Regions from separate parts of the Undibacterium sp. TJN25 genome, predicted to be linked through region 4. Evidence: predicted binding sites of a transcription regulator. Region 4 holds the regulator's gene; each other region holds the start of a gene.

Region 1 (7,989 bases), on a different contig from region 4:
GCGGAATTGGCGGCTGTCTGCTTGACCACGGTCAGCACCGAAGTCTTCAGGCCCGAGAAACTGAAGTTCAGGTCCTTGGAGTGCAGCATGGGCCGCGGGAATTTATAGGCCAGCGGGTCGCCAAACTCGGCCAGCCGCGAAATTGCCGGACCGCCGGGGTAAGACAGGCCAAGCAGCTTGGCTGACTTGTCGAACGCCTCGCCGGCGGCATCATCCAGGGTTTCTCCCAAAAGCTGGTACTGGCCCACGCCGTCCACCCGCATCAATTGCGTGTGCCCGCCGGAGACCAGCAGCGCAATGAATGGAAATTCAGGCGGCTTGCTGGCGAGCAGCGGCGACAGCAGATGTCCTTCCAGATGGTGGATGCCCAGTACCGGTTTATCCAGCGCCAGGCCCAGCCCGCAGGCAACCGAGGCACCTACCAGCAGCGCGCCGGCCAGCCCGGGCCCCTGGGTATATGCAATGGCATCTATGGCCGTGCGCGGCAGGGCTGCCTGCTCCAGCACTTGTTCCAGCAGTGGAATGGCGCGCCGTATATGGTCACGCGACGCAAGCTCCGGCACCACGCCGCCATATTCCTGGTGCATTGCTATCTGCGAGTGCAGCGCATGCGCCAGCAGGCCGCCTTCCGTGTCGTACAAGGCCAGGCCGGTTTCATCGCAGGAAGACTCCACACCTAAAACTATCATTGCTATACCGTTATTCATCAGATTGAAGCAAAAAGACAATACGTCCCCATCTCGTTCGTGCATCTGATGGGTGCGATTCTTGCTTAGTGGCTTATGACCGAGATTATATTCGCAATCCAATAGTTAGATAGTTAGACAGCTGGATAGTTAATTGCTGAAGCCCATTCACTGAGTCATCCAATGAGCCAAAAGCCCCCTGGCAATACTGAAAAACCAAACAGCAGCGCAGACACAATGCATGGATTGCATGCCTTGCCTGCTTTACGCATTGTGGTCGTCAATACCGTCGTCCTGCAGGAAACCGAGCAGGACGAGCATCTGCACGCGCAGCTGGAACGCTCGCGCACGCTGCGCATAGGGTTGCTGCAGGCAGGCTACAACATCATTGCCTCCCTGCCGGGGGATTTCTACCTGCCGGAGCGGCTGGCGCAGTTGCAGCCCGATCTGATCATCATCGATGCCGAATCAGATGCCCGCGATGTGCTGGAGCACGTGGTGATGGCCACGCGTGATGCGCCGCGGCCTATTGCCTTGTTTACCGAGGATGGCGATACCTCCTGCATGGCCGCTGCCATGGAGGCCGGGGTGTCGGCTTACGTAGTAGCGGGCCTGCATCCGGAGCGTGTCAAACCGGTGCTGGATGTGGCGCTGGCAAGGTTTAAGGCGGACCAGAAACTGCGCGCTGAGCTATCCGATACCAAGGCCAGGCTGGCCGAGCGCAAGACCATAGAGCGGGCCAAAGGCTTGCTGATGGAGCGTCACCACATGTCGGAGAACGACGCTTATCAGAAGCTGCGCAAGCTGGCGATGGAAAAGAATTTGAAGCTGGCCGATATCGCGCAAAGGATACTGGACGTGGCCGACCTGCTGGGCTGATAAAAATGCGATAGAGGCAAGCCGCTGCGAAATGAAATGGTGCGCCGCGCAAAAATATGCAGCATTTCGGGGCATGAACTTGTCAAATTGAATACGCCGGATCCCCTTCGGCATGAAAATCTAGGGAAATACCTGCAATTGCCGCTGGCATAGCAATTGCTGAACAAGTAGCAGGAGCCCGATATGCTCCCGGCGCCGATGGCGGCGCCAATGTGAATTCGGCTAACGGCGGCCGGTTCGCTTCAGACAAAGGCGTCTTTCCATATTGATTAATCAGTATGGCGAGGTGCCTTTTTTATTTGCTGATGTCTTTCCGTCAAGCCGCCGCAGAGCCTTGATGCGAATTTTCCCGGAGTGCAGACATGCTGAACAAGGTATCTAATTCTGACAATGAAAGTGTGGCCGGCAATGAAGATCAGATTAACCTCAAACGCCGCACCGTCATACAAAGTGCAGGCTTGCTGGCAGGAGCGGGCATGATGGGATTGGCGACAGGCGGCGCATGGGCCGCGGGCTCCGATAAACCGGAAAAAGAAGAAGTCAAGGTAGGCTTCATCCCATTGACCGATTGTGCATCGGTGGTGATGGCCTCAGTGCTGGGCTTCGATAAAAAATACGGCATCAAGATCATTCCGTCCAAGGAGTCTTCCTGGGCCAGCGTGCGCGACAAGCTTGTCAACGGCGAGCTCGATGCGGCGCATGTCTTGTACGGCCTGCTGTACGGCGTGCAGCTGGGCGTCAGCGGCACCAAGAAAGACATGGCGCTGCTGATGACGCTGAACAATAACGGCCAGGCGATCACTCTGTCCAAAAAGCTGGCCGACAAGGGTGCGGTGGACGGCCCGGGCCTGGCAAAGCTGATGCAGACCGACAAGCGCGAATATACGTTTGCACAAACTTTCCCGACCGGCACGCATGCGATGTGGCTGTATTACTGGCTGGCGGCCAACGGCATCAACCCGATGAAGGACGCCAAGGTCATTACCGTGCCGCCACCGCAGATGGTGGCCAATATGCGGGTCGGCAACATGGATGGGTTTTGTGTCGGCGAGCCGTGGAACCATCGCGCGATTGCAGACGGCATAGGCATCACCGCGGTAACCACGCAGGATATCTGGAAAGACCATCCGGAAAAAGTGCTGGGCACCACGGCGGAGTTCGTGCAGAAGTATCCCAACACCGCACGCGCCCTGACGGCGGCAGTGCTGGAAGCCGGCCGCTGGATCGATGCGTCGCTGTCCAACAAGACCAAGATGGCGGAAACCATTGCCGATAAATCCTATGTGAATACCTCGGTGGACGTCATTAACCAGCGTATTCTCGGCCGCTACCAGAATGGCCTGGGCAAGACCTGGGACGACCCGAACTACATGAAATTTTTCAATGACGGCGCGGTGAATTTTCCGTACCTGTCGGACGGCATGTGGTTCCTGACCCAGCACAAGCGCTGGGGCCTGCTGAAGGCGGACCCCGACTACCTGGCCGTGGCCAAGGCAGTCAATCGCATCGACATCTATAAGGATGCGGCGGCAATGGTCAAGGTCAATGTGCCCAAGGACCCCATGCGCACCAGCAAGCTTATGGACGGTACGGTATGGGACGGTAAGAATCCCGCAGCATACGCGGCGTCATTCAAGATCAGGGCATAAGGAGGCGGCATGAATACGATGGTCCATGGAGCAATCAGCGATCCCGGCGCGGTGCATGCCGCAGACAGCGCCAAGTCGGAAGTGAGCGAATCGGTAGTGGAACCGGCCACAATGAGCGTCAGCGTCCCTGCGGCGAAAGAAGAGCGGCCCGTGCCGGGATCGGACGCTGCCAGGGCGCGCTCCAAAATACGGCCCTTCCTGCTGGCAGTGTTGCCGCCTGTGCTGGGCATCGCCTTCCTGATACTGGTATGGGAGATCATTGCGTATAAAAATACCGCGTTCCCTTCGCCGATGGTGACGCTGGAGGAGGCGATCAAGGTGTTTTCCGATCCCTTTTACCAGAAAGGGCCGAACGACCAGGGCATAGGCTGGAATATCTATGCGTCACTGAAACGGGTTGCTGTCGGCTTCGGGCTGGCAGCGCTGGTCGGCATTCCGCTGGGTTTCCTGATCGGGCGTTTCAAATTCCTGTCCGGCATGTTCAATCCCATCATCAGCCTGCTGAAGCCTGTGTCGCCGCTGGCCTGGCTGCCTATCGGCTTGCTGGTCTTCAAGTCGGCCAATCCTGCTGCGATCTGGTCTATCTTCATCTGCTCGATCTGGCCGATGATCATCAACACCGCAATAGGCGTGCAAAGGGTGCCGCAGGATTATATGAACGTGGCGCGCGTGCTGAACCTGTCTGAGTGGAAGATCGTCACCCGCATCCTGTTTCCTTCCGTGCTGCCGTATATGCTGACAGGCGTGCGCTTGGCCATAGGCACGGCCTGGCTTGTTATCGTCGCGGCGGAAATGCTGACGGGCGGCGTGGGCATAGGCTTTTGGGTCTGGGACGAATGGAACAACCTGAACGTGCCGCACATCATCATTGCGATCGTCGTCATCGGCATGGTGGGGCTGATCCTGGAGCAGATCCTGGTGTCGCTGGCGCGCGCCTTCACCTACGAAGACGCAGGCAATTAACAGATAACCGGGCAACCACCCATCCAGGAAAGCAATCATGGAAAATATCGACCACGCATCACCGAATGCAAAGTACATCGACATCCGTCAGGCGGAAATGGTGTTCCATACACGCAAAGGCAGTTTTCATGCGCTGCGCGACATCAACCTTACGGTGCGCAAGGGTGAGTTTGTCACGCTGATCGGCCACTCCGGCTGTGGCAAGTCGACGCTGCTGAACCTGATCGCCGGGCTCACCAAGGCCACGTCCGGCGCGCTGCTGTGCGCCCACCGCGAGATTGCCGGGCCTTCGCCGGAGCGCGGCGTGGTGTTCCAGAACCATTCGCTGCTTCCCTGGCTGACCTGCTATGAAAACGTCTACCTGGCTGTGGAGCGCGTTTTCGGCGCGACAGAAAACAGCACCAAGCTGAAGATGCGCACGATGCAGGCACTGGCCCTGGTCGGGCTCGCGCATGCCGAGCAGAAGCGCCCCAATGAAATTTCCGGCGGCATGAAGCAGAGGGTGGGCATCGCGCGCGCGCTGTCGATGGAACCCAAGGTGTTGCTGATGGATGAGCCTTTCGGCGCGCTGGATGCGCTGACCCGTGCCCACTTGCAGGATGAGTTGCTGAAGATCGTCGCCAAGACCAACTCCACTGTGGTCATGGTTACGCATGACGTGGACGAGGCTGTGCTGCTGTCAGACCGGATTGTGATGATGACCAACGGCCCCGCCGCGACAATAGGCGAAATCCTGCAGGTAAGGCTTGAGCGGCCGCGCGACCGCGTGGAGCTGGCGCAAAATCCGCTGTATTCCGAATACCGGACGTCGGTGCTGGAGTTCCTGTATCACCGGGAGTCGCATCCGGCGGCAGCCTGAACGCGATTTAGGGGTTTGCTGTAAATGGCCGCGAGACGCGCTTCGGTGTAAGCTATTGCCATGGAAAATACAGACACTCAGGTAAATAAAGAATCTTTTGCTGCAGCCCGTTTCATCAAGGAAATCGGGCGCGGCAAGGATGGTGCGCGCAGCATGTCGCGCGAGGATGCACAACTGCTGTACGGCGCCATGCTGGAAGGGCGGGTGTCCGACCTGGAGATGGGCGGCATCCTGCTGGCGATGCGCATCAAGGGCGAATCCACTGATGAGATCGCTGGGTTCATGGCGGCGGCAGAGGCGCAGATGCAGCAGCTTGCCGCGCCGGCTGGCAACGCAGACGGCACACGCGGTAACCATGGTAACCAGTATGCGCCGGTTGTCATCCCCACCTATAACGGTGCGCGCAAGAAAGCCAACCTGACGCCTTTGCTGGCCTTGCTGCTGGCGCGGCGCGGTGTGCCGGTGCTGGTGCATGGCGTACTGCGCGATGCCGGCCGTGTGACCACGGCCGAGATACTGGAAGCCTTGCAGCATCCTGCGGCGCAATCGGTGCAGCAGGCGGAGGCGCAGATGGCCGCCGGCCAGCCGGCCTTTATAGCGATAGATCTGTTGTCGCCAGCCATGGCGCGCTTGCTGGCGATGCGCCGCGTGCTCGGCGTGCGCAATTCCACGCATACGCTGGTGAAGATATTGCAACCGTTCAAAGGGCCGGCGCTGCGCCTGACGTCGTACACGCATCCTGAATATTTCACGATGCTGCAGCATTATTTCAGCCAGGTGGCACCGCATGGCAGGGGCGATGCCTTCCTGATGCGCGGCACGGAAGGCGAAACCGTTGCCAATACCGGTCGCGCGCAGCAGATAGACTGGTTTCATCAGGGGCAATGCACAACGCTGGTCCATACCCACCAGACCATCGTCGGCGAGCTACCCAATACCCCGGATGAAAAAGACGCTGCTGTCACGGCGCAATGGATACAGGCGGTGCTGGACGACAAGATACCGGTGCCGGCCAGCATTGCCGAACAGGTCGAGCACTGTGTGCTGGTAGCGCACATGCTGGCTGAACGCGCGCCGCCAGCGTCCTAGATTGTACCTAGTGTATTGAATGAATATCGGAGCAGAGATGGAACAGCATGCAAAGCAGGCGGGCAAAGTTGTGCTGGTCGGCGCCGGACCCGGCGATCCGGAACTGCTGACGTTGAAAGCAGTCAGGGCGATTGCGCAGGCGGACGTTATCCTGGTGGACGACCTGGTCAACCCCGAGGTGCTGCAGCATGCGCGTGAGGATGCGAGGGTGGTGCAGGTCGGCAAGCGTGGCGGCTGCCGTTCCACTCCGCAGGCTTTTATCGAGAAACTGATGCTGGCCGAGGCCAGGGCCGGGCATTGTGTGGTGCGGCTGAAGGGTGGCGATCCTTTCATCTTCGGGCGCGGCGGGGAAGAGCGCCGCCATCTGATGGAGCAGGGCATACAGGTGGATGTCGTTAACGGCATCAGCAGCGGCCTGGCGGCGCCTGCATCTTTGGGTATACCGCTGACCCACAGGGATTTTTCGCAAGGCGCCATCTTCGTCACCGGCCACGGCAAGAACGAGGACAGCAATCCGGATTGGGCTTTGCTGGCAAAAACCGGCATGACGCTGGTGATCTATATGGGCGTCGCGCATTGCCGCGACATCCAGCAGGCATTGCTGGCGGGCGGACTAGCCGCGCGCACGCCGGTCGCGGTCATCCAGTCGGCAAGCATGCCGGGCCAGGCGCAGCTGATTACGGAACTTGGAGCGATGGCCTACGATATTGCCGTCTCTGCGCTGGGTAGCCCGAGCGTGATCGTCATCGGGGATGTGGTCCGATGCGCAGACAATCTGGCGGTGGATGCGCACGCCGCACGTCAGGAACATCTTCTTTTCAGCCGGGCCTGAGCATCTGATCGGCTACAATCACGCCTGCTCAATGAGCAAATCAGAATAATCAGATGCGGATAGTGGCAGGCCATGAGTAAAAAAATTGATGTTGCAGTGATCGGCGCCGGAGCCGCAGGCATGATGTGTGCAGCGGTGGCCGGGCAGCGTGGCAAGAGCGTGGTGCTGATCGACCATGCGGGCAAGCTGGCGGAAAAAATCCGCATCTCCGGCGGTGGTCGTTGCAACTTCACCAACCTGCACGCCGGGCCGGCCAATTTCCTGTCCGAGAATCCGCATTTCTGCAAAAGCGCGTTGTCGCGCTATACGCCGCAAGATTTCCTGGCGCTGGTCAAGCGCTACAAGATTGCTTTTCATGAAAAGCATAAAGGCCAACTGTTCTGCGACAACAGCGCGGAAGACATCATTAGCATGCTGAAGGCCGAATGCGATGCCGGCAAGGTAAGCTGGCGCATGCCCTGCAAGGTGGATGACGTACAGCGCGCCGCCGACGGCGAGGGCTTCATCATTCAGACTGGAGAAGGAGAAATACGCGCCGCCAGTGTGGTCGTCGCCACCGGTGGCCTGTCCATTCCCAAAATCGGCGCCACCGACTTCTCTTACAAGATCGCAAAGCAGTTTGACATCAAGCTGATAGAGCCGCGCCCGGCGCTGGTGCCGCTGACATTTGATGCGGCGGCCTGGGAACCCTTCGTGCCGTTGTCTGGCATCTCGCTGGAAGTGGATATAGAAACCGGCGAAAAAAAGAATAAGGCGCAATTCAGGGAGGACTTGCTATTTACCCACCGCGGCCTGTCCGGTCCGGCGGTATTGCAGATTTCCAGTTTCTGGCAGCCGGGGCAGGCGATACGGGTTAATCTACTGCCGGAAATTGATGTGGCGCAAGAGTTGATAGAGGGCAAAAGCACGATCAAAAAAAACCTGTCCAACCACCTGTCGCAGCACTTGCCGGCGCGCCTGGTGGATGGCCTGCTGGTCGCCAACGGTTTTGCGCCGGACGCCCGCGTGGCGGACATGCAGGACAAGCGGCTG
Region 2 (7,989 bases), on a different contig from region 4:
GAACACAAAGGCCAGTACGCCTGGCACCAGGATTACCAGCAGCATGCAGTACCAGAAATTGTCGGTCATCGCCCAGTACCAGGGGTAGGTCTTCCAGTCCAGGAAGACCATGAAGTCCGGCAAATTGCTTTGATATACGCCGTCGCGGCCGATGGCGCGCATCAGGTACATGCCGTGCGCATAGCCGCCCAGCGCGAAGAATACGCCATGTCCCAGCGACAGGATGCCGGTGTAGCCCCACACCAGGTCCAGCGCCAGCGCTGCCATTGCATAGCACATGAACTTGCCGATCAGCGCGATGGTATAGCTAGAGATATGCAGTGCGTGGCCTTCGGGGAACGTCAGATTAAGTATCGGCAACAGCAACAGCACCGTGGTGCAGATCAGGATGCCGGTCCATGCCGGACGGGAAAACAGGGAGTTGTTCATCAGGGGATTCATTCCACGCTCCTGCCTTTCAGCGCAAACAAGCCTTGCGGGCGGCGCTGTATGAAAATGATGATGAAGACCAGGATCACGATCTTTGCCATCACCGCGCCGGCGACCGGCTCCAGGAATTTATTGACTTCACCCAGGCCCAGCGCCGCAATCACGGTGCCGGCCAGCTGGCCTACACCGCCCAGCACCACGACCATGAAAGAATCGACGATGAAGCCTTGCCCCAGGTCGGGACCGACATTGCCCAGCTGCGACAAGGCTACGCCGCCCAGTCCCGCAATGCCGGAGCCGAGGCCGAAGGTCATCATGTCTATCCTGCCCGTAGACACCCCGACGCAATCGGCCATGCGGCGGTTTTGCGTGACCGCGCGCACGAACAGGCCAAGCCGGGTCTTGTTAAGGATCAGCCATACGGAAAACACGACAAACAGCGCAAAGAAAATGATGATGATGCGGTTGTAAGACAGCACCAGCGAACCCAGCACGGTGATGCCGCCGGACATCCACGAGGGATTGGACACTTCCACGTTCTGCGCGCCGAAGATGGTGCGCACCAGCTGCATCAGGATCAGGCTGATGCCCCAGGTACACAGCAGGGTTTCCAGGGGGCGTCCATACAGCCAGCGTATGACCGTGCGTTCCAGCACGATGCCGACTGCGCCGGCAACGATGAAGGCCGCCGGCAGGGCGACGATCAGGTAGGCATCGACCGCGCCTGGCATGAACTTGCGGAACGCCATCTGGCACGCATACGTCGTGTAGGCGCCTATCATCAGCAGTTCGCCGTGGGCCATGTTGATGATGCCCATCAGGCCGAAAGTGATAGCCAGGCCCAGGGCGGCCAGCAGCAGCACACTGCCCAGCGAGATGCCGTAAAACAGGTTGCCGACAAATTCCATGCGGCTCAGCCGCGAATCGATGGCGCTCAATGTATTGACTACTTCAACGCGTATGCCTTCATCCGGTTCGCCGTAGCTGCCGTCGGGATTCTGGGCCAGCATTTTTTGCAGGATGGGCTTCAGGCTGGCGTTATTGCTGTCCACCAGCGACTTGACCGCAGCCTTGCGCTGCGCCGCATCCGGCGATTGCAGGTTGGCAGTGGCGATCACCATTTGCAGGATGGATTTGATCTCGGGATCGTTTTCTTTCACATAGGCCTTGGTGACCAGCGGCAGCTGTTCAAGGCTGGCGTCTTTCAACAGCTCCTTGGCAGCGGAAAGGCGCGCCGCTTTTTCCGCCGAAAATAGTTTGAGGCCGGACAGCGCGCTGTCTATCGCGCCGCGCAAGCGGTTATTGATGCTGATCGCTTCCGCACCTTCCGGCAGCGCAGATGTTTTACCTGTTGCCGGATCGTAGGCTTTGTCGTCTTCGACTACATACACGGGGCTGTCGGGTTTTGCCGGGTTCGCATACAGGGATTCGTTCTTTAACGCATTCAATACTTTGGAGGCGTCTTCATTCGCCAGGGCTGCGATGGCGTTGACGGCCTCTATGCGGGCGTCGGGATCATCGCCGGCCAGCGGCTGCAGCAGCTTCGGCTCTATGGCCGCCTGTGCGCTGAACGCGAGGGAAAACAATAACAGGGCAAGGCTTTGTCTGATGATGTTCATAGTGGGCGCAGTGACGCTGGTAAGCGTGAGTCGGGCGCGAACCGACGAATGGCGCAATTGAGGAATGCTTTGCGGATTTTTCCCGCGTGCGTAGCAGTACAAAGCCGGCACATGACGGATCCATGCGGAGCCGCGATGTGCCTGCTAACGTCCTGCGTAAGTTCAGCGGCGCGGTGCCGGCCCGGTTGCCTGAATGGCTGCCGATGCCGGGTCGGTACTGCGCCGATACTGCCGGTTACAGCTTCTGTTTGCTTTCGTTGCCCGGGATGTAAGGGCTCCAAGGCTGTGCGCGAATGGTCGTTTTGGTTTTGTAGACCACGTTGAACTGGCCGTCTGCCTTGATCTCGCCGATCATGACTGGTTTGTGCAGGTGATGGTTGGTTTTATCCATCATCAGTTCAAAGCCGGAAGGTGCTTTGAAAGTCTGGCCGCCCATTGCCGCGATGACCTTGTCCGTATCCGTGGACTTGGCTTTTTCTACGGCCTGTTTCCACATATAGATGCCGACATAGGTTGCTTCCATCGGGTCGTTGGTGACGACGGTATTCGCATTAGGCAGTTTTTTCGCCGCAGCGTAGTCCTTCCATTTTTTGATGAATTCGGTATTGACCGGATTTTTGACCGATTCAAAATAGTTCCATGCAGCCAGGTGGCCGACCAGCGGTTTGGTATCCACACCGCGCAACTCTTCCTCGCCCACAGAGAAGGCGACAACAGGCACATCGGTCGCTTTCAGGCCGGCATTGCCGAGCTCTTTATAGAAAGGCACGTTGGAATCGCCGTTGATGGTGGAGATCACAGCAGTCTTGCCGCCGGCAGCGAATTTTTTGATGTTGGCAACGATGGTCTGGTAATCCGAATGGCCGAACGGTGTGTACACTTCATCGATGTCGGTATCCTTGACGCCCTTGCTATGCAGGAAAGCGCGCAGGATCTTGTTGGTCGTGCGCGGATAGACATAGTCAGTGCCCAGCAGCACGAAACGCTTGGCGCCGCCGCCTTCCTTGGACATCAGGTATTCGGTGGCAGGGATGGCTTGCTGGTTAGGCGCTGCGCCGGTGTAGAACACATTCTTTTCCAGTTCTTCGCCTTCATATTGCACAGGGTAGAACAGCAGGCTGTTCAGTTCCTTGAAGACCGGCAGCGTCGATTTGCGCGATACCGAAGTCCAGCAGCCGAAGACGACCGCAACTTTATCCTGCGTGATCAGCTGGCGGGCTTTTTCTGCGAACAGAGGCCAGTTGGAGGCCGGATCAACGATCACCGCTTCCAGTTTCTTGCCCATCACGCCGCCCTTGGCGTTGATCTCGTCTATCGTCATCAGCGCCACATCTTTCAATGAGGTCTCCGAGATGGCCATGGTGCCGGACAGGGAGTGCAAAATGCCGATCTTGATCGTGTCTTCAGCCAGGGCCTGAGTGACCCAGCCAGACGTTGCCAGTGCCATTGCGCCGAGTGCTGTTGCTTTTAGTATGGTACGACGGGACATGATTTCTCCAAATAGTGATTAGGACTTATTGACCAATTACTGCGGGATACGGTGAGCTGCGATGTGGCGATACTTCCGCTAAGAGAAATAGCAGATTGCGTGCCAGCGGCAGCCGGACTTGAAAAGGGCGGTTAAAGGCCGAATTGGAGGCATATACGGGGAGCCGGCATACGGCGAACAGAGAAAAACGGCGAATTAAGTGCGGATTTTTCCCCGATTTCGTGCGAAAAAACGGTTTTGAGATTATTTGTTAGATAATGGTGCAAATGCTGCGCCGGTTTGTTTCCTGTAAATAAAGAAATCCGGCGGAGTTAGGGCAGGCCTTCCTGCTATGATGCTTGTTTTGCTTTTTCCACCGGTACGCCATGTTCGATTTCCTGTTCAAAAGAAAACCCAAAACTGTCCCTCCGGCCACGGCCGCCCATGCACCCAGCGCCTCGCAGCTTGCCGCGCAGGATGCAAAGAAACAGCAGTCCGAACAGGCCAGGAATGCGGCGCTGGCGAGGCTGGAAAATATTGCCCAGGACGAGGCCGCCGTGACGGCCTTTTTGCTGGCCTGCGACTTCGCCGACGGCCGCCTGAAGGCCGCCCACTATATATATGGCGAGGTGGCGTTGAACCAGGTGCTGGCGGCAACGCGCAATACGGACAGGCGGGTGGCAAAGCTGATGCAATCCAGGCTGGATGTCATCCATGCCGCGGGCAGGCAGCGCTCTGCCGCGCAGGCGTGTATCGCAGCCGCCGCACAAATGCAACAGACGGCGCATCTGATGGCCAACCAGGTTGTGGAGCTGGACAAGCAGGCTGCGGCCGTAAAAGAGTTCCCACAGGAGCTGAAGCAGGAATTCGATGCGCTCAGGGCACAGCTGGAAAACAGGTTGCAGGCGCAAACCGCTTTGCAGCGCAAGGTGCTGAACCTGATCGCCAGACTGCATGAGATGGCCGGTGTGGACGCCGCAAGACTGGAACCGGAACAGGCGCAGCATGCACTTGGCATGTTGCAGGGTGAGTTCGACAGCGGTCTGGCGCAGCCCGAAGCGGTATCACTGCCGAAAAACCTGGCGCAGGAGTTCGCGCAGGAAATAGCCGAATTACGCAAGACGGTGGACGCGCAGCTGGAGATCGCGCGCAAACAGGCAGAAGAGCACGCGAGGGCAGAGAAAAAGGCCGCGGACAAGGCGGCCTCCATCGCTGCAGCTGCCGCGGCATTGTCCGCTCAGGCAAGCCAGGTGGCCGACGAGCTTGCCGCCAGGGCAGAAACTGCATCGAGTGATGCCGGCCCCGTCGATGCTGACGGTGCGCCCGCTGAAACGGCTGTCCCCAGGGAAGCCAGGGAAAAGAAAAATTTGAAAGACAAGCCGGCATTGGCCGTGGTCAGCGTCGAAAAAATCCTCGCCTCCATCAACGGCATGGAGGAGGCGCTGGCGCAGGGCAGTGTCCAGGCTGCGATCAAATTTGACAGGGAATTGCGCGCCATCGACACAAAGGCGTCCGGCTTGCCCCTTGCAGAACGCGACAGGCTGTTGCGCGTGCGCAGCGAGCTGGGCCATTTGCAAGGTTGGGCAAAATGGGGCGGCGGTGTTTCGCGCGACGAACTCGTCAAAACGGCAGAAGAATTGCCTGTGCAAAAGCTGGAACCGAACGAGCTGGCCAAGCGGGTCGCCGACCTGCGTGAACGCTGGAAATCGATGGAAGCGGTCAGCGGCTCGGCCAGCAAGGACGTGTGGGAGCGCTTTGATGCTGCCTGCTCGCTGGCGTACGCGCCTGCCGCCGCCTACTTCCAGCAACTCGGAGAGGAGCGCAAGGCGAATCTGGAGACAGCCGATGCCATGATTGCCGAACTGCGCAGCCATGCCGCGCTGCTGGAGCAGCAGCCCGTTGACTGGAAGGGTATCGTTAACCTCGGTGTGCAGGCGCGCCAAAAATGGCAGACGCTGGGACCGGTGGACCGTAAGCACAGGCCAAGGCTGGAAAGCGAATTCGACGCAGCCTATAAGATACTGTGGGCTCCGCTGGAACAGCGGAGGAAGCAGGAGATCGCAGATCGAGAAGCCATGATCGCCGAAGCGCAGGCGCTGAGCCCTGACCAACGCTCCGTTGTCGACGAAGTGCGTGCCTTGCAGGCCCGCTGGCAGGAACAGGCCGGCTCCGTGCCGCTGAAGCGCAAGGACGAGCAGGCGCTGTGGGAAAAATTCCGTGCTGCCTGCGATGCGATATTCGCGCAGCGCAGGGCAGCATCTGAAACTGCAGACAGCCAGCGCAAGGATAACCTGCAGGCGAAAGAGACAGTCTGCGCCGGGCTGGAGCAGGCCCGGGATGCCTTGGACAGCGATCAGGCGATCCGGCAATTGCTGCAGCAGAGTGCCGCGGCCTGGCGCGACATCGGCTATGTGCCGAGAGCGGACGAAGCGGCGATTGAGCAGCGCTACAAGAATGCGGTAAGCGCGCTAGAAGCAGCAGCGGCCCGCCTGCTGCGCGAAAAAGACAAGCTGGCGAACCAGGCGTTGCAGCAGAGGATAGTTATCTGCCACACGCTGGAAAAAATGCTGGTGCTGGACACCGCCGATGAAGCCAGGGTAGCGCAGCTGTCGGCTGAATGGGCGGGTCTGCCGCCGTTGCAGGCCAAGGCGGATGCGGCGATGCAACGGCGCTTTTCTGCCATCGTCAAAGCTTTGCAGGAGCAGGATCAGGCATACGTCGGCACATTGCGGGATAATGCAGACAGGTTTGACCAGGCCTTGTTGCAACTGGAAGTCGTTGCCAGCGTGGATAGTCCGGAAGAATTTTCGCGCGAGCGGCTGCAGATGCAGGTCAAGGTATTGCAGTCCTCCCTGCAGTCGGGCAGCAGACAGCCCGCCGTGGGTGAGCAATTGCGCAATGTCTGCGCGCTGCCGGCGCTGACGAACGACAAGCAGATGCAGAGGCTGGCTAAAATCCTCGCGGCCAGCACGGTCTGACCGCTTGACCGCTGTGGGCAAGGCTGAAGAGGGAACCGATTGCCTGTACACGGGTCTGAATCCGGGCAGGGTTTTCGCTTGCAGCTAAGCTTGAGGCCCTGCGCATCTGATATGAAAGGAAAAATAATGAGCTATGTATTCCCCCCGGTCACCGCGACCGTACCTGTTGCCGGTTCCGATGCGCTGTTCCCGGTGCACCGGATCTACTGCGTGGGCCGCAATTATGTTGACCACGCGATAGAGATGGGCCACACCGGCCGCGAAGCGCCGTTTTTCTTTATGAAACCGGCGGATGCAGTATTGCCTGTGGCGGAAGGCAAAACGGGTGAGATGCCTTATCCGAGCATGACCAAGGACCTGCACCACGAGATAGAACTGGTGGTCGCAATCGGCAAATCCGGCAAGGATATTTCGGTGGAAGATGCCGCTTCCTATATATGGGGCTATGCAGTCGGCCTGGATATGACCCGGCGCGACTTGCAGGGCGAAGCGAAGAAGCAGGGCAGGCCCTGGGATACCGGCAAGGGATTCGACTATTCGGCGCCGATTTCCTCACTGTATCCGGTAGCGCAGACCAAATTGATCACCGAAGGCAATATCCACCTGGATGTCAACGGCGAGCAGCGCCAGGACAGCGATATCCGCAAGCTGATCTGGAACGTTGCCGAAACCATTTCCTACCTGTCCAAATTCTACGAACTGCAAGCCGGTGACCTGATCTTTACCGGTACGCCGGAGGGTGTCGCTGCCGTAAAAACCGGCGATCTGCTGGAAGGGCGAATTTCCGGACTGGGGTCGTTGAAAGTACAACTGGTATGACAGGGAGCAGGCATGAAGCTGTATAGTTATTTTCGCAGTTCCGCATCTTACCGGGTACGCATAGCGCTGAACCTGAAAGGCCTGGAGTACGATACCGTTCCCATCCATCTGGTGAAAAACGGCGGCGAGCAATACTCGGACAGTTATCGCGCGATTAATCCGGATGCACTGGTGCCGTCCTTCATGGACGAGCATGACGGTAAAGACGTGGAGATCACGCAGTCGCTGGCCATTATCGAATACCTAGAAGAAACCCACCCGCAGGTTCCGGTGCTGCCGCGTGGCCCTGCTGACAGGGCCTACGTCAGGTCGCTGGCGTTGTCTGTTGCCTGCGAAATTCACCCGGTGAATAACCTTCGGGTGCTGCGCTACCTGAGTACGACACTGGGCGTGAACGAAGAGCAAAAAAATGCCTGGTATCGGCACTGGTGCGAAGCAGGCATGGCGGCACTGGAGCAAAGGCTGGCGTCGGACGCGCGCACCGGCCGTTTTTGTTTCGGCGATACTCCCACGCTGGCCGACTGCTGCCTGGTTCCGCAGGTTTTCAATGCACTGCGTTTCAAGTGCGACATGAGTGCCATGCCGGTCATCATGCGCATCAACGAGGCTTGCCTGGAACTGGATGCTTTCTCCCGCGCATCCCCAGGGAGCCAGCCGGACTCGGAATAAAGCGCAA
Region 3 (7,989 bases), on a different contig from region 4:
CAGCGGCGCCAGCAGGTTGCCCAGGCGCGAAGGCAAATCGAACCAGCCTGCCTTATTCCAGCTTTTGATCAGGTCCGTGCCCCATTCGCTGGTAATTACTTGCTGGGCGCGTGCCGGCGCTGCCTTGGGCATTGCGCCCAGCGAATTGCCGTCTAGGTAAATAGTGCCTTCCGGCAGGGAGAACTCGTTGCGGAAGCCGGCTAGCGTATCGCCTTGGTCCAGCGTCAGACAGTCGTTGCGGGTCATTGTGGTCATAGAGGTGTGTGCGGATTCGATTTACAGGCGTGGGCTTGTGCGCAGCGAGCGGTCTTTCAACCGCTCCGGAGTTGATTATTTTATGCTCAAATAGCTGAATAATTATTGCAAACTGGCGTGATTTTTCTATTAACTATAGAATATAGTTCGATTATTTGAGTAAATTTTGACAGGATATTGCAATGCAGCTGGATGCGACGGATTTGAAGATATTGCAGGCTTTACAGGCGGACGGCCGCATTAGCAACCTGGAACTGGCGGACAAGGTATTCCTGTCGCCCTCTTCCTGCCTGCGCAGGGTGAGGGTGCTGGAAGAGGCCGGGATCATCAGCCGCTATAGCGCTGTGCTGGATGCTGCCAGGTTGGGGCTGGAAGTGGATGCTTTTGTGCAGGTGACGATGCGGCGCGACGTGGAGCAGTGGCATGAAAATTTTTCGCAGGCACTGCAGCAATGGCCGGAAGTGGTCGGGTCTTATATCATTACAGGAGACGCGAATTATCTGTTGCGCGTGCGTGCCCGCAACCTGAAGCATTATTCGTCGTTTGTGCTGGAGCGTCTGTATAAAACTACCGGTGTGCTGGACATCCGCTCCAATATCGTCTTGCAGGTTATCAAGGATACCAATGATATTGCGCCAGAACTGATGGCGGAAGGAAAATAGGCAGGCGGCCAGAAGCCGCCTGATGAAGCAATCATCACATTGCAGTGGTTACATTTTCTTTGCCAGGAATTCCAGCGTCTTGCCGTGTGCCAGCGTGGCAGCAGGCTGATTATACGATTCGCGCGCCCAGCAGTTGAAGCCATGGTGTACGCCAGGGTAGGTTTCTATCTGCACGTTGGAAGACTTGGCAAATCGGGCTTTGACTTTTTCTATCGCTTCCGCAGGAATGTACTGATCTGCTTCGGCAAAATTGAAAAGGACCGGGCAGGTAATTTTGTCCGCTTCGTCCAACTTGCCGTCGATGCCGCCGGGGTAATAACAGATTGCTGCATCCACGCCGGCATGGGCTGCACTCAGGAATGACAGCAAGCCACCCATGCAGTAGCCGATGGAGGCCACCTTATCGCTGGATTCGGCACGTCCGCGCAGGGTTTTTACAGTGCTGGCCAAGTCTTGCAGCGCCAGACCGAAATCCATGCCTTGCATCAGTCCAAAGCCTTTACCCATATCAGCCTCGCTGTAGCCCAGGTCCACGCCGGGCTGCTGTCGCCAGAACAGGTCAGGCGCCAGCACCACATAGCCGTCCAGCGCGTACTGGTCGGCGACAGACCTGATATGTTCATTGACGCCGAAAATTTCCTGTATCAGCAGCAGGCCGGGGCCTGAGCCGGTGGGCGGCAGGGCCAGGTAACCCTTGAAACTCTGCTTGTCGTGCGTTGCTATATCTATCCATGAAGCTGCCATTGTGTACCCCTTGTAATCTTCAGTTAAAAAATATTGTTTCCAGCGCTCTTCATCTCATCTCTGTTTATTTTTTGCTTCTTGACTCCTGATGTGCTCAGGCGCCTGCCCACGGCAGGCCCGCCTTGCACCACCCGCCTACGGATTTGCGGTGGCCCTCAGCATCCTTGTCACCTTCAAAGCCTTCAAGGATGTCGTAGCACTGCGTGTATCCGTTTTCTGTCGCCAGCTTGGCGGCGTGGCGCGAGCGCACGCCGGAACGGCAAAGGAACAGGATAGGGGTGTTCTTGCCTGCAACGGCCGACAATTGTGCGAGGAAATCAGGATTGGGCGTGCCGCCCGGATACAGGCTCCATTGCACCGATTTATGCTGCAGGTCAGAAATTGCCACACGGCCTACCCAGTCGCGTTCCGCACCGGTGCGCACGTCGACCAGCAGAACATTGCTGTCGGCTTGCAGTAAATCAAAGGCTTCTTGCGGCGTGACTGCGCCGGCATAGGGCAGGGCGTTGTCCTTGCCTCGTTGTGCTGCGGCTGCCAGGATATTGTTCGGCATGATGATTCCTTGGTGGCGTTGTCCATAGTTTGTAAGCGATTATGCATCAACTGCCGGGATATTGCCCGCGTGCCGGAAGAGTAGTCCGGTCTTGGCTGGGATACAATCCTGCGATGACAACTCCCGGTTTTGTGACCGGCATGGGCGAACAAGATGTACAAAATTACGATTAATCCTCACTGGCAGATTGCAACGGAAAACAGCCAGAGCGCCGATACGACGATGCTGATACGCCTGCTGGTGCTGATTCAACAGACTGGATCCATCGCACTGGCGGCCAAGGCAGTCGGACTGTCCTATCGCTACACCTGGGGTTTGCTGCATGATGCCGAAACCCTGTTCAACGGGCCATTGGTCATTTCCGGCAGGGGGCGCGGCACCACCTTGTCTGCACTGGCGGAAAAACTGATGTGGGCTGACCGGCGCATCGCTGCCAGGCTGTCGCCTTTGCTGGAAAGCCTGGCTTCCGAACTGGCCAATGAACTGGATCGCGTCAGTGAAGACAGCCAGGCGGCGTTGCGGCTAGATGCGAGCCATGGGTTCGCGGTGGCGGCACTGCTGGAGCAGATCCATGCAGCTGCGTTGCCGGTGGAGCTGCGCTACAGGAATAGTTCTGAGGCATTGGCCGCGCTGGCGGGCAAGGAGTGCGACCTGGCGGGCTTTCATGTTCCCATCGGTGTGCATGAACACAATGCGACCGCGCAGTACTTGCGCTGGCTCGATCCCGACAGGCATGCCTTGATCCACCTGGCGGTGCGTACCCAGGGCTTGTTCGTGGCCGCAGGCAATCCGTTCAAGGTCTCGTCCTTATCCGATATCGCAGTCAACCGGCTGCGCTTCGTGAACCGGCAGCAAGGCTCCGGCACGCGCATGTTGCTGGAGCTGATGCTGGCAGAGCGGGAGATATCGCCAGCCGACATCAATGGTTTCGAAAGTGCGGAACTGACGCATGCTGCGGTGGCTGCTTATATCGCCAGCGGTATGGCGGATGCGGGGCTTGGCGTGGAAACCGCGGCACGCCATTTCGGCCTGGACTTTATTCCCCTGGTACGGGAGCGTTATTTCTTCGCTGTCGCGCGGGATGCCGTGCAATTGCCATTGATGCAGCAAATTATCCGCATCCTGCAATCTGCCAGCTTTAAAGGCACGCTTGGTGCTCTTGCGGGGTATGACGGTGCAGAGGCCGGCAAAATCCTTAGCCTTGAGCAGGCGTTCAAGGTCGGTGCTTATACAAATGAAAACATTTCTGCACCAAAATGAGTCAATAACGAGGTTGATATATGATGGTGCATTATTTTGGTGATTTTCGATTTATTTGTTCTGAATTGGTGCAAATTTCAAAAATGACTGACTTCGTCCTTACTCTGGAAGAGTTTTGGAAATCTTTGCAAAAACAAAGATTTAAAGAAATATTCATTTGCTTATGACGGGGCTAATGGATGGCATGGATTCTGCTATCATCCTTTGCTGAGTTCTGCTGTCATCTGAACAACGGTGTTTTTGTAGACAGATGCAGAAGGCATGCGTAGCAGAAAAGACAACAAGCAGACGGCTCAGCATTTTTCGAATTATTTTTTAGCTCTATTTGAGGAGTTTCACATGGCAATGACAGCCGCAGAAGTCTTGAAGATGGCGAAAGACAATGAAGTAAAATTCGTTGATTTCCGCTTTGCTGATACCCGTGGTAAAGAACAGCACGTGACCGTGCCTGTCTCGCAGTTCGGCATGGACAAATTTGAGTCCGGCCACGCGTTTGACGGTTCATCCATCGCCGGCTGGAAAGGTATCGAAGCGTCCGACATGCTGTTGATGCCAGATCCAAACACGGCAAATATCGATCCTTTCATGGAAGAGACTACATTGTTCATGCAATGTGACGTGATCGAGCCATCCGATGGCAAAGGCTATGACCGCGATCCGCGTTCCATCGCCAAGCGCGCTGAAGCCTACCTGAAATCCTCCGGTATCGGCGACACAGCCTACTTCGGCCCTGAGCCGGAATTCTTCATTTTTGATGGCGTCCGCTGGAAAATCGATATGTCCGGTTCTTTCGTCAAGATTGATTCCGAAGAAGCATCCTGGACGACAGGCGAAAAACTGGAATGCGGCAATACTGGCCACCGTCCAACGGTCAAAGGCGGTTATTTCCCGGTTCCTCCAGTCGACAGCTTCCAGGACATGCGTTCTGAAATGTGCCTGATACTGGAAGCATTGGGCATCCCTGTTGAAGTGCATCACCATGAAGTGGCTGGCGCCGGCCAGAATGAAATAGGCACCAAGTTCTCCACTTTGGTAGAACGCGCCGACTGGACCCAGAACCTGAAATACGTCGTCTGGAACGTAGCGCACACTTATGGCAAGACAGCGACTTTCATGCCTAAACCTATCGTTGGCGACAACGGTTCCGGCATGCACGTGCACCAATCGATCTGGAAAGACGGCAAAAACCTGTTCGCAGGCGACGGCTATGCAGGTCTGTCGGATTTTGCGCTGTACTACATCGGCGGCATCATCAAGCATGCACGCGCGCTGAATGCGATCACCAACCCAGGCACCAACTCGTACAAGCGCCTGGTTCCAGGCTACGAAGCACCGGTGAAACTGGCTTACTCGGCACGTAACCGTTCCGCTTCCATCCGGATTCCTTACGTTGCCAATCCTAAGGGCCGCCGTATTGAAACGCGTTTCCCTGATCCTCTGGCTAACCCATACCTGTGCTTCGCAGCATTGATGATGGCAGGCCTGGACGGCGTTCAGAACAAGATCCATCCAGGTGAAGCAGCATCCAAAGATCTGTACCATCTGCCGCCGGAAGAAGATGCACTGATCCCAACCGTGTGCTCCTCGCTGGAACAGGCGCTGGAATATCTGGACAAAGATCGCGAATTCCTGACTCGTGGCGGCGTCTTCACTGACAGCATGATCGATGCGTACATCGAATTGAAAATGCAAGAAGTACAACGCTTCCGCATGACGACCCATCCGGTTGAGTTCGACATGTACTACTCCCTGTAATCAGGGGAACATCAAAAAGCGGGGGTAACCCCGCTTTTTTTTCGCCTGATTTGTTACATCTGTAACAGCCGGACTGCCCGCATTGTGTTGCACGCCTGCATGTCATACACTAGGAGACATTCGTTACCAACTACGCTTCCTATGAAAAGACTATTTTCCGGTTTGATCCTCTTTGGCATTTTCGCTGCGCACGCGTATGCGGAAAGCGACGTTTACCTGTGTGTGGACGAGCATGGCAACAAGGAATATAAAAACACCGGCCTGACCAAGGGTTGCAAGAAAGTGGAGTTGCAGGGCCTTACGGTCGCGCCTGCGCCGGTTTTGCCTGCGTCTGCCAAGAAAACAGCCAAGGCGCCTTCGGATTTTCCCAAGGTAGATGACAGTACGCAAAAAGCGCGCGACAGCGACCGCAAGCAGATTTTGCTGGATGAACTGAAGTCGGAAGAGCAAAAGCTGGCTCTCCAGCAGAAAGAATTCAATAACGGCGAACCTGAGCGGCGCGGCGACGAAAAGAATTTCGTCAAATATCAGGACCGTGTCAGCGCGATGAAGGAAGATATCGCCCGCACCCAGAAAAATATAGAGGCCCTGAAACGGGAAGTCGGCAACTTGAAGTAATTCTTGCCGGTAACGAATCAGGCATGATGCTTGCGTAATAAGGTCGCTAACTCAGCGGCCTTTTTTTATAGATTATCTTGAGAACACCATTAACTTCCCTGGCAGGCCTGGATCTGCTGTCGTCCGCGGTCATCGTACTGGATGCCGACGGCAGCATCATTTTTGCCAATGCGGCAGCAGAGAACCTGCTGGACAGCTCTTTTAAATCGCTCACGCATCAAAAACTGGCAGACCTGTTTTTGAACGGCGAAGAACTGCTGGCCGTTTTTCATCAGGCGGTGCAGCACCAGTTTGCCGACAAGCGCCAGGATCTCGCGCTGGAGAGGGCTGGGCGCGAACCGCTGCATGTACACAGCATCGTCACTGCACTGGACAACCCGGACACGCCGGTGCTGATCGAGCTGAGGGAGAACGTGCAGCAACTGAAGCTGGACCGCGAAGAGCGCATGCTGGACCAAAGCAAGGCCAACAAGGAGCTGATCCGCAATCTTGCCCACGAAATCAAGAATCCGCTTGGCGGCATACGCGGCGCGGCGCAGCTGCTGGAGATGGAGCTGCCTGAGCGGCAGTTGAAGGAATTGCGCGAGTACACGCAGGTCATCATCAAGGAGGCCGACCGCCTGCAGACATTGGTGGACCGTCTGCTGGCGCCGCACCGTCTGCCGCATATTGTGGGCGACGTGAATATCCATGAGGTATGCGAGCGCGTGCTGCGCCTGATATTCGCCGAATTCCCGCATGGCCTGAACATCAAGCGCGATTATGACCTGTCGATACCTGAATTCCGCGGCGATAAGGAGCAACTTATACAGGTGGTGCTGAACATTGCTCACAATGCAGCGCAGGCACTGGTGGACCGCATCCGGGCAGGCGATGCAGAGCTGACTTTCAAGACCCGTGTATTGCGGCAGATCACTTTGGCCAAGGTCCGCTACAGGCTGGCATTAGACTTGCATATCATTGACAATGGTCCGGGCATCCCGTCCGAGATACGCAACCGCATTTTTTATCCCCTGGTGTCTGGCAGGGATGGCGGCAACGGTCTGGGGCTGACGCTGGCGCAGACTTTCGTTCAACAGCACATGGGTGTGATCGAATGCGAGAGCCGGCCGGGTTTCACGGATTTCAGAATATTGATTCCACTTCCTTGAACTAAGGGCGCGGAAAAAAGGTAGTGCCAAAAGTACTCCATCAATCTGGCGTTCCGAGTAGGAAGTCCTTTGAATAGCAAAAGAGCGAGCCTCTTTTTTTCGAAGTACTTTGTGCCCGGGCCGCTGAACGCTTAACGCAGGATGCAAAACGACTATATGAAACCAATCTGGATAGTGGACGACGACGATTCAATTCGCTGGGTGCTGGAAAAAGCGCTGGCGCGGGAAAATCTGGTCACAAAAAGCTTTACCAATGCGCGCGATGCCATGACAGCGCTGCAAAGCGATACGCCACAAGTCCTTGTATCCGACATACGCATGCACGGCGCATCCGGCCTGGAGCTGCTGCAGACGGTAAAAGCGAAATATCCCGGTTTGCCGGTGATTATCATGACGGCGTTCTCCGATCTGGAATCTGCGGTAGCTGCATTTCAGGGCGGGGCGTTTGAATACCTTGCGAAACCATTTGATCTGGATAAGGCGGTGGAGTTGATCCGTCGCGCGCTGGATGAAAGCTTGCGCGAATCCAGCGTGGAACAGGCTATTACCGAGACACCTGAAATTCTGGGCCAGGCGCCGGCGATGCAGGATGTGTTTCGCGCCATAGGCCGCCTGTCGCAGTCGCACGTGACGGTGCTGATTACCGGTGAATCCGGCACCGGCAAGGAGCTCGTGGCGCGCGCCTTGCACAAACATAGCCCACGCGCGGCGCAGCCCTTTATAGCATTGAATACTGCCGCCATCCCCAAGGATTTGCTGGAGTCTGAATTGTTCGGTCATGAGCGTGGTGCATTTACCGGCGCACAGACCACCCGCAGGGGGCGCTTTGAGCAGGCGGAAGGCGGCACGCTGTTCCTGGATGAAATCGGCGATATGCCTTTTGATTTGCAGACGCGCCTGTTGCGCGTTTTGTCGGACGGCCATTTTTACCGGGTAGGCGGGCATCAGCCGATGAAGGCGAATGTACGGGTGATTGCGGCCACTCACCAGA
Region 4 (7,989 bases):
CATCATGAAAACCGATAACCCCGTGACTATCACCAGCGCCCGCGCCGTCATGCATGCCGTTGGCATGGAAGCCAACAGCACTACGCAGGAAGTGCGCCTGCTGAGCAAGGTGAAAGCCACATTCGATGCGCGCTCGGGCTCGGCGCCGCGTCAACAACCTACCCGATAGCCAGGTTTTATATATGAAAAATAATACCCATTTTAGTTCTGCGCGGCTGCCGAAGTCACTCTTTCTGGCGGCCTGTATTCTGCTCCCCGCCGCCGTGCTGGCCGAACAGGCAGACCGCTACAAAAAGATCGACCTAGAAGCCGAATCCTCTGTCCTCGACGACAAGACCAAGATCAAGACCATGACCGGCAACGTGGAGATCACGCGCGGCACGCTGCTGATCAAGACCGACAAGGCCGTCGCGACCGAAGGTGCTGAGGGATTCCAGTTCATCGTCATGACCAGGGGTCCCGGCGGCCAGGCGTTTTTCAGACAGAAGCGGGATGGCGGCCCCAACCTGTGGGTGGAGGGCGTTGCCGACCGCATGGAATACGACGAAAAAACCGAGGTCGTCAAATTCTTCAATAAGGCGCACGTGAAATACCTGGAAGGCAAAAAAGTCACGCAGGAGCAGGAAGGCGAGTTCATGTCGTATGACAGCAAGACCGAGAACTTTGTCGGCGCCAACAATGCGTCGGGCACCAGCGTGTCTGGCGGTGGCAGGATCAAGATCACCATACAGCCCAAGCTGGAAGAACCCAAGCCGGATTCACCGACCACGCAGAACACACAGAAAAAATAATATGACGAGCACCCTTATTATCAGCGGCCTGCAAAAGAAATACGGCGCGCGGCAAGTCGTGCGCGACGTTTCGCTGGAGGTCAAGAGCGGTGAAGTGGTCGGCTTGCTGGGCCCGAACGGCGCCGGCAAGACCACGTCCTTTTACATGATCGTAGGCCTGGTGCCGTCCGACGCGGGCAAGATAGACGTCAACGGCACCGACATTTCTCACCTGCCCATCCACAAGCGCGCATCGCTGGGCCTGTCCTACCTGCCGCAGGAGGCGTCGGTATTTCGCAAGCTGTCGGTGGAAGACAATATCCGCGCCGTGCTGGAATTGCAAAGAGATGAGAACGGCAAGCTGTTGGAAAAGGCCAAAATCGAGGAAAGGCTGGATACCTTGCTGGCCGAACTGCAGATAGAAAAAATCCGCGAAAACCAGGCGCTGTCCCTGTCCGGCGGCGAGCGCCGCCGTGTGGAAATCGCCAGGGCGCTGGCAACCAGCCCGCGCTTCGTGCTGCTGGACGAACCATTCGCCGGCGTGGATCCGATTGCCGTGATCGAGATCCAGCGCATTGTCCGCTTCCTCAAGGAACGCGGCATCGGCGTGCTGATCACCGACCACAATGTGCGCGAAACCCTGGGTATCTGCGACCACGCCTACATTATCAACCAGGGCGCGGTGCTGGCCAGCGGCAGGCCGGATGAGATCGTCGCCAATGAATCCGTACGCAAGGTTTACCTGGGAGAGCACTTCCGGATGTAACGGATACCGCCCCCTATGAAACAAAGCCTACAACTCCGCACCTCGCAGCATCTGGCATTAACGCCGCAACTGCAGCAATCGATACGTTTGCTGCAGCTATCAACGCTGGAATTGCATCAGGAGCTGGAAAACCTGCTGACCGATAATCCTTTGCTGGAGCGGGTGGACGATCCTTTGGACAATGCCGTCAGGTTATTGGCGGACGGCGCCATCAGCGCCACCAGCAGCGGTTCGGACAACGACAGCAGCCCTGTCAACAATGGCGGCGACGAGCCGGTTGCGCCAGTCGACAGTGGCGAAAGCGGTGAAAGCCCAAATGCGACGGATACGACCAGCGCCAATGAAGAGGACTGGAGTTTTGACGACATGCCGCAAGGCTCCAAAGGTCCGGAAGAGGATGAAGGGCGCCCACAGCTGGAATGTGCGCAGACCTCGCTCAGGGAGCACCTGCTGGAACAGATGCGCGTCACCGTCAAGGAAATACGCGACCGTGCACTGATAGAGCTGATCATCGATGCGCTGGACGGCAACGGCTACCTGACGGAATCGCTGGACGATATCCATGGCGCGTTGCCCCTGGAACTGTGCGTGGAGCCGGAGGAGCTGAATTTTGCGCTGAACATGCTGCAGAGTTTCGAGCCGGCCGGCGTAGGCGCGCGCAGCCTTTCCGAATGCCTGGCGCTGCAAATCAGGCGGCTGCCGAAAATCCCTTTCGTCACACGCCGGCTGGCACTGGAAATTGTTGAAAAACATTTAACCCTTTTTGCACAGCGCGATTTCAACAAGCTGAAAAAAGTGCTTACTTGCGACGATGAGGACTTGCGTGAATCTCAGGTTGTCATCAAGCAATGCAAGCCACATCCCGGCGCCGAATTTACTGCCGATGCATCGGACTACGTGGTGCCGGATGTTATTGTCAGGAAATCAAAAAACGGCTGGCAGGTGTTGCTGAACCAGGATGTGATGCCGCGCCTGCGCGTCAACAGCATGTACGCGAACATCATGAAACAGAACCGCGGCGATGGCACACTGAGCTCCCAGCTGCAGGAAGCCCGCTGGCTGATCAAGAATATGCGGCAGCGCTTCGATACGATACTGCGCGTTGCGCAGGCGATAGTTGAAAGGCAACGCAATTTTTTCACGCATGGTGCTGTTGCGATGAGACCACTTGTTTTGCGCGAAATTGCTGATACACTGGGTTTACACGAGAGTACTATTTCCCGTGTCACAACCCAAAAATACATGCTGACCCCGCATGGAATGTTTGAGTTGAAGTACTTTTTCGGTAGCCACGTTGCGACGGAAACCGGGGGTGAAGCGTCATCCACCGCAATACGGGCACTCATCAAGCAATTGATAGGAGCAGAAGACCAGAAGAACCCACTCTCTGACAGCAAGATCGCAGACATGCTGGGTGAACAAGGCATGGTCATCGCGCGACGCACCGTCGCAAAATACCGGGAAGCCTTGAAAATCCCTCCAGTAAGCCTGCGCAAATCCTTATAAAAATCCTGGAATTCCCAGCGGCATTTATTGCAGTAATGCATGCTGATTTTTCAGATTTCTGTAACAAGTCCTTGTAATTGCGTCTTGCATTGCTATATATAATTTAGCTCGATCTTCAGGGCTAGCACCATGCTATATAGCAAGTAACATCTACCATAGGAGCGCCGTATGAATCTCACAATCAGTGGACATCACCTCGAAGTTACTCCAGCAATCCGTGAACATGTGCAAAACAAGCTAGAGAGGATAAGGCGGCACTTCGATCAAGTCATTGATATTGCAGTCATCCTGACCGTTGACAAGCTCCGGGAAAAAGAAAAACGCCATAAAGCCGATATCAATCTTCACATCAGCGGCAAAGACATCCACGTCGAAAGCCTCGCACAAGACCTGTATGCAGCGATAGACACGCTGATCGACAAACTCGACAGGCAAGTCATCAAACACAAAGACAAAATCCAAGGCCACAAAAACGACGCGATCAAGCATATCCCTGATCCTGCCTCCGCTTCCGCCTGACCGGCGCCTGGTACTGGAATAACGAAGGATGCCAACCGGCATCCTTTTTTATTGGGTTCGCCGCACTTGTGACCCGGCCGCAAGCGAACCGGAAACCCCGAAAAATATTTCTTTTACCAAAGAATCGCGGGCTGCCCGGATAAATCGCGCATACGCGCTAAAATAGGCTTTTCATCTCACTACGATCTTTTCCATGAGCGAATACGTCCAGACCTTCGTCCAGAACCAGATAGGCTTTATCACGCTGGACAGACCCAAGGCATTGAATTCCCTTTCCCTGGACATGGTCCGGGAGCTGACACAGATATTGCTGCAATGGCGCGAAGCGGATAATGTCGGCGCCGTCTTTATTTCTAGTTCCAGTGAAAAGGCTTTTTGCGCCGGCGGCGACATCCGCTTCTTTTACGATGCGGGCACGTCCACGCCGAGGGGCGACAGCGCCTTACTGGAAGACTTCTTCACCGAAGAATATGCGCTGAACCATCTGATCCATTTTTATCCCAAGCCGTATATTGCGCTGCTGAACGGCGTGGTCATGGGCGGCGGCATGGGCATTGCGCAGGCGGGCCCTTCATGCCGTATGCGCATAGTCACCGAGCGTACCAAGATGGCCATGCCGGAGGTCAATATCGGCCTGTTCCCGGACGTGGGCGGCGGTTATTTCCTGTCGCGTGCTCCGGGGCAATTGGGGACCTACCTGGGCCTGACCGGAGAAATCTTCAAGGCGGCCGATGCGATTTACGCCGAACTGGCGGATGTCTATGTGCCTACCAGTGCGATACCTGCGCTGATGCATCTGCTGACTTCGACGCAGCAGGCCGATATCCGCGCGGCGATCCGCGAATTTGCTGCGCCGTTTGCAGAGGAAATCAAGCTGGAAGAAAGCTCGCTGGCAACGCACCGCAGCCTGATAGACCAGTATTTTTCCGCCGGCGATGTGGCAACGATCATTGCAACGCTGTCGGAAGACGGCAGCGAATTCGCGCGGCAGACCCTCGCCGTCATGCAGAAGCGCTCTCCGCTACTGGTATGCGTGACGCTGGAGCAGATACGGCGCGGCGCCGGCATGACCGTTGCTGCCTGCCTGCGCATGGAACGCGATATGGTGCGCCATTGCTTCAAGCACGGCGAAGTACTGGAAGGCGTGCGTGCACTGGTGGTAGACAAGGACAACACACCGAAGTGGTCGCCGCCTAGCCTGGGCGAAGTAACGCCGGAAATGATACTGCCCTTCTTCGTATCGGCATGGCCCGACCATGCGCATCCATTGCGTCATTTGGACTGACGCAGCCAAGACGCAGAGTGCAGTAATAAAAAAAAGATGGGGCCCGCAGGCCCCATCTTTTTTAGTCACATCCGCTGCGAGTGATATTGCTTTAATGCTGCTGGCCGCCGCCCAGATAGGCAGCCTTGACCGCAGGATCGTTCTTCAGCTTTTCGGCGGGGCCATGCACCGATATCCTGCCGTTTTCCAGCACATAGCCGTAGTCCGCCACGTTCAATGCAGCGGCAGCAAATTGCTCCACCAGCAGCATCGTCGTGCCTTCCTGTTTCAGGCGCGAGATGATGCGGAATACTTCATCCACCAGGATAGGCGCAAGGCCCATGGAGGGCTCGTCCAGCAGCACCACCTCGGGGTTCAGCATTACCGCCCTGGCCATGGCAAGCATCTGCTGCTCGCCACCGGACAAGGTGCCGGCCAGCTGGTGCTGGCGTTCTTTCAGGCGTGGAAACAGTTCCAGTGCCTTTTCCAGGTCGACCTTGATATCGCCGCGCGGGCGGGAACCGGTGAAGCGGGGAAATGCGCCCAGCAGCAAGTTGTCCGTCACACTCATCGTGGCGAACACGCGCCGTCCTTCAGGAGAATGCGCGAGACCTGCGCGCGCAATCTTGTGCGAATCCAGGCCGGTAACATCCTTGCCATCCAGCGTGACCTTGCCCTCCTTGGGCTTGAGCATGCCGGAGATGGCGCGCATTGTCGTAGTCTTGCCGGCGCCGTTGGAACCGATCAGTGTAACGACCTTGCCCTTCGGGACTTCCAGTGAAATACCGTGCAGCACTTCGACCTTGCCGTACGCCGCGTGTAAATTTGAAATGCTTAACATATCATCCTCGCTTAAGCTGGAACAGGTGCATGCGCGGACTCATCGGCGGCGCTGCCGCCGAGATACGCTTCAATGACCTTGGGATCAGCCTGTACTTCAGCCGGCTTGCCTTCGGAGATTTTCTGGCCAAAATCCAGCACGGTGACGGTATCCGAAATAGACATGACAACGTCCATGTGGTGTTCGATCAGGATGATGGTGATGCCATGCTCGCGGATCTTGCGAATGATCGCCACCAGTTCCTTGATGTCAGGTGCGGTCAGGCCCGCGGCCGGCTCATCCAGCAGCAGCAGTTGCGGGTTCAGCCCGAGTGCGCGGCCAATCTCCAGTACGCGCTGCTTGCCGTAAGGCAGATTGCGCGCCTCCTCATCCGCCAGGTCCGCCAGCCCGGCAAACTGCAGGATGCTGGCAGCACGCTCGCGCGCGGCCTTCTCCTCACGGCGGTAGCGCGGTGTGCCTATCATCACATCGAAGACATTACTGCGGAAGGTATGGTGCAAACCGACCAGCACGTTTTCGGTCGCCGTCATCTCGCCGAACAGCTGCACGTTCTGGAAAGTACGCGCGACGCCGCCCAGTGCGATTGCGGAAGGCGTATTGCCGGAAATCTGCACACCGTTGAATTCGACCGCACCGGCTGTGGGCTTATAGATACCGGTGAGCACGTTCATCATCGTGCTTTTGCCGGAACCGTTGGGCCCGATCAGTCCGTGCACCGTGCCTTTGGCAATACGCAAATCCACCGAATTCAGCGCCTTTAGCCCGCCGAACTGCATCAGTAACGACTTGCCCTCCAGCAGATAACCGGACTTGCCGGCATCGGCGGCAGTGGCCACTGCATGGACGACGCTGTTTTGTGCAGAGACGGATTCGACGTGCTTGCGCCTGCCCTTGTTGAAGAAGCCATTGACGAAGCCGACGATGCCGTCCTGCAGGTAATAGACGACGAACAGCGTCATGAAACCGAAGATCGTCAGGCGCCAGTCGGTGATGTTTTCCAGCTTATAGGAAAATAGCGCCATGCCTATCGTCGCGACTACCGGCACAATCACATTGCGCCAGGTTTTTTTCTTGCTTGCGAGCAGGTAGGCAGAACTCAGCACGGCAGCCACGACCGCCACGATGGCGATCTGCCGGAACAGGTCGATGTCGGCGAGCAGGCTCGGCAGCATGACGACGATCAGTGCACCGAGCAGGGCGCCGCTGCGAGTCTTGCGACCGCCCATGATTACCGCCAGCAGGAACAGGATGGTTAGTTCAAAATTATAGGTATTTGGAGAAATGTATTCTTCTGAATAGGCATACAGGCTGCCCGACAGGCCGGCCAGCGCGGCGCTGATCACGAAGGCATAGACCTTGTAGCGGTATACCGATACACCCATGCAGTCTGAAGCAATGGGACTATCGCGCAAAGCTTCAAACGCGCGGCCCAGGTGCGATTTCAGGATGCGGTGCACGACGATCAGCGACAGCACCATCAATACGGCGACCAGGTAAAAATAGCCGACTTCCGTCAATTTTTGTCCGAAGAAAATGGGCTTGGAAATTTTGATACCCATCGGCCCTTCTGTCAGGAAGCTCATTTCGTTGATCAGTATCTGGATGATGGTGCCGAACGCCAGCGTCACCATCGCCAGGTAAGGACCGGTAACTCGCAACGCCGGCAGCGCCAGGATGGCGCCGAAGATGGCCGTCAGCACGATACTGGCCGGCATCGCCACCAGGAAAGGCAAGCCCAGTTTCAGATACAGTACACCTGTGGTATAGGCTCCGATGCCGAACAGCCCGGCATGGCCCAGCGACACCTGGCCGGTATAGCCGACGACGATGTCCAGGCCAAACAGCAGGATGGCGTAGATGAGGATGGTCTCCGCCAGATGGATATAATAAGGATTCGGAATCAGTATCGGGAATATCGCCAACGCGGCAATGCCCAGTACTGAGAGCGCAATGATTTTCTTGTTCATGTTCTACACTTTCTTGATGGCGGCTTTGCCAAACAGCCCGGCAGGCTTGAACGCCAGCACCAGCAACAACAGTAATAATCCCGGCACTTCCTGGTAGCCGGTAGAGATATAGAAGCCGGTCAGTTTTTCGGCAATGCCGAGGATCAGGCCGCCGACGATGGCGCCGACGCCGGAAGTCAGGCCGCCGATAATCGCGACCGCAAACGCCTTCAGGCCCAGCGCAGAACCAATGGTGACACCGGTAGGCACCAGCGGAGCAATCATGACGCCGGCAAATGCGGCGGCGGCGGAAGACAGTCCATAGGAAAAGGTAATCACCATCCGGGTATTGATGCCCATCAGGCCGGCGGCATCGC

What was found. The regulator sigma-54, encoded in region 4, starts transcription at its own class of promoters, with help from an activator protein. The targets are predictions, from matches to a motif close to TGGCANGNAANCTGCTTT.
Positions count from the first base shown of each region.
Region 1: ACO0LO_RS19660 (CmpA/NrtA family ABC transporter substrate-binding protein) is a predicted target of sigma-54. The motif match lies at 1,711-1,728, and genes of this name have one in related genera.
Region 2: urtA (urea ABC transporter substrate-binding protein) is a predicted target of sigma-54. The motif match lies at 3,625-3,642, and genes of this name have one in related genera.
Region 3: glnA (type I glutamate--ammonia ligase) is a predicted target of sigma-54. The motif match lies at 3,655-3,672, and genes of this name have one in related genera.

Region 1 is NZ_JBMPPM010000008.1:514-8,502, forward strand. Features, by position in the region: gene tsaD (tRNA (adenosine(37)-N6)-threonylcarbamoyltransferase complex transferase subunit TsaD) at 1-689, opposite strand, end outside; gene ACO0LO_RS19655 (ANTAR domain-containing response regulator) at 924-1,565, shown strand; gene ACO0LO_RS19660 (CmpA/NrtA family ABC transporter substrate-binding protein) at 1,928-3,214, shown strand; gene ntrB (nitrate ABC transporter permease) at 3,233-4,177, shown strand; gene ACO0LO_RS19670 (ABC transporter ATP-binding protein) at 4,215-5,036, shown strand; gene ybiB (DNA-binding protein YbiB) at 5,097-6,125, shown strand; gene cobA (uroporphyrinogen-III C-methyltransferase) at 6,163-6,957, shown strand; gene ACO0LO_RS19685 (NAD(P)/FAD-dependent oxidoreductase) at 7,030-7,989, shown strand, end outside.
Region 2 is NZ_JBMPPM010000008.1:197,919-205,907, forward strand. Features, by position in the region: gene urtC (urea ABC transporter permease subunit UrtC) at 1-441, opposite strand, end outside; gene urtB (urea ABC transporter permease subunit UrtB) at 438-2,048, opposite strand; gene urtA (urea ABC transporter substrate-binding protein) at 2,284-3,537, opposite strand; gene ACO0LO_RS20555 (DUF349 domain-containing protein) at 3,903-6,494, shown strand; gene ACO0LO_RS20560 (fumarylacetoacetate hydrolase family protein) at 6,621-7,313, shown strand; gene maiA (maleylacetoacetate isomerase) at 7,326-7,982, shown strand.
Region 3 is NZ_JBMPPM010000008.1:285,852-293,840, forward strand. Features, by position in the region: gene kynU (kynureninase) at 1-255, opposite strand, end outside; gene ACO0LO_RS20910 (Lrp/AsnC family transcriptional regulator) at 438-917, shown strand; gene ACO0LO_RS20915 (dienelactone hydrolase family protein) at 966-1,661, opposite strand; gene ACO0LO_RS20920 (rhodanese-like domain-containing protein) at 1,756-2,214, opposite strand; gene ACO0LO_RS20925 (substrate-binding domain-containing protein) at 2,368-3,474, shown strand; gene glnA (type I glutamate--ammonia ligase) at 3,814-5,229, shown strand; gene ACO0LO_RS20935 (DUF4124 domain-containing protein) at 5,371-5,847, shown strand; gene glnL (nitrogen regulation protein NR(II)) at 5,925-6,998, shown strand; gene ntrC (nitrogen regulation protein NR(I)) at 7,155-7,989, shown strand, end outside.
Region 4 is NZ_JBMPPM010000004.1:645,861-653,849, forward strand. Features, by position in the region: gene lptC (LPS export ABC transporter periplasmic protein LptC) at 1-169, shown strand, start outside; gene lptA (lipopolysaccharide transport periplasmic protein LptA) at 183-791, shown strand; gene lptB (LPS export ABC transporter ATP-binding protein) at 793-1,536, shown strand; gene ACO0LO_RS13020 (RNA polymerase factor sigma-54) at 1,552-3,042, shown strand; gene hpf (ribosome hibernation-promoting factor, HPF/YfiA family) at 3,211-3,561, shown strand; gene ACO0LO_RS13030 (enoyl-CoA hydratase/isomerase family protein) at 3,755-4,846, shown strand; gene ACO0LO_RS13035 (ABC transporter ATP-binding protein) at 4,938-5,666, opposite strand; gene ACO0LO_RS13040 (ABC transporter permease subunit) at 5,678-7,633, opposite strand; gene ACO0LO_RS13045 (branched-chain amino acid ABC transporter permease) at 7,637-7,989, opposite strand, start outside.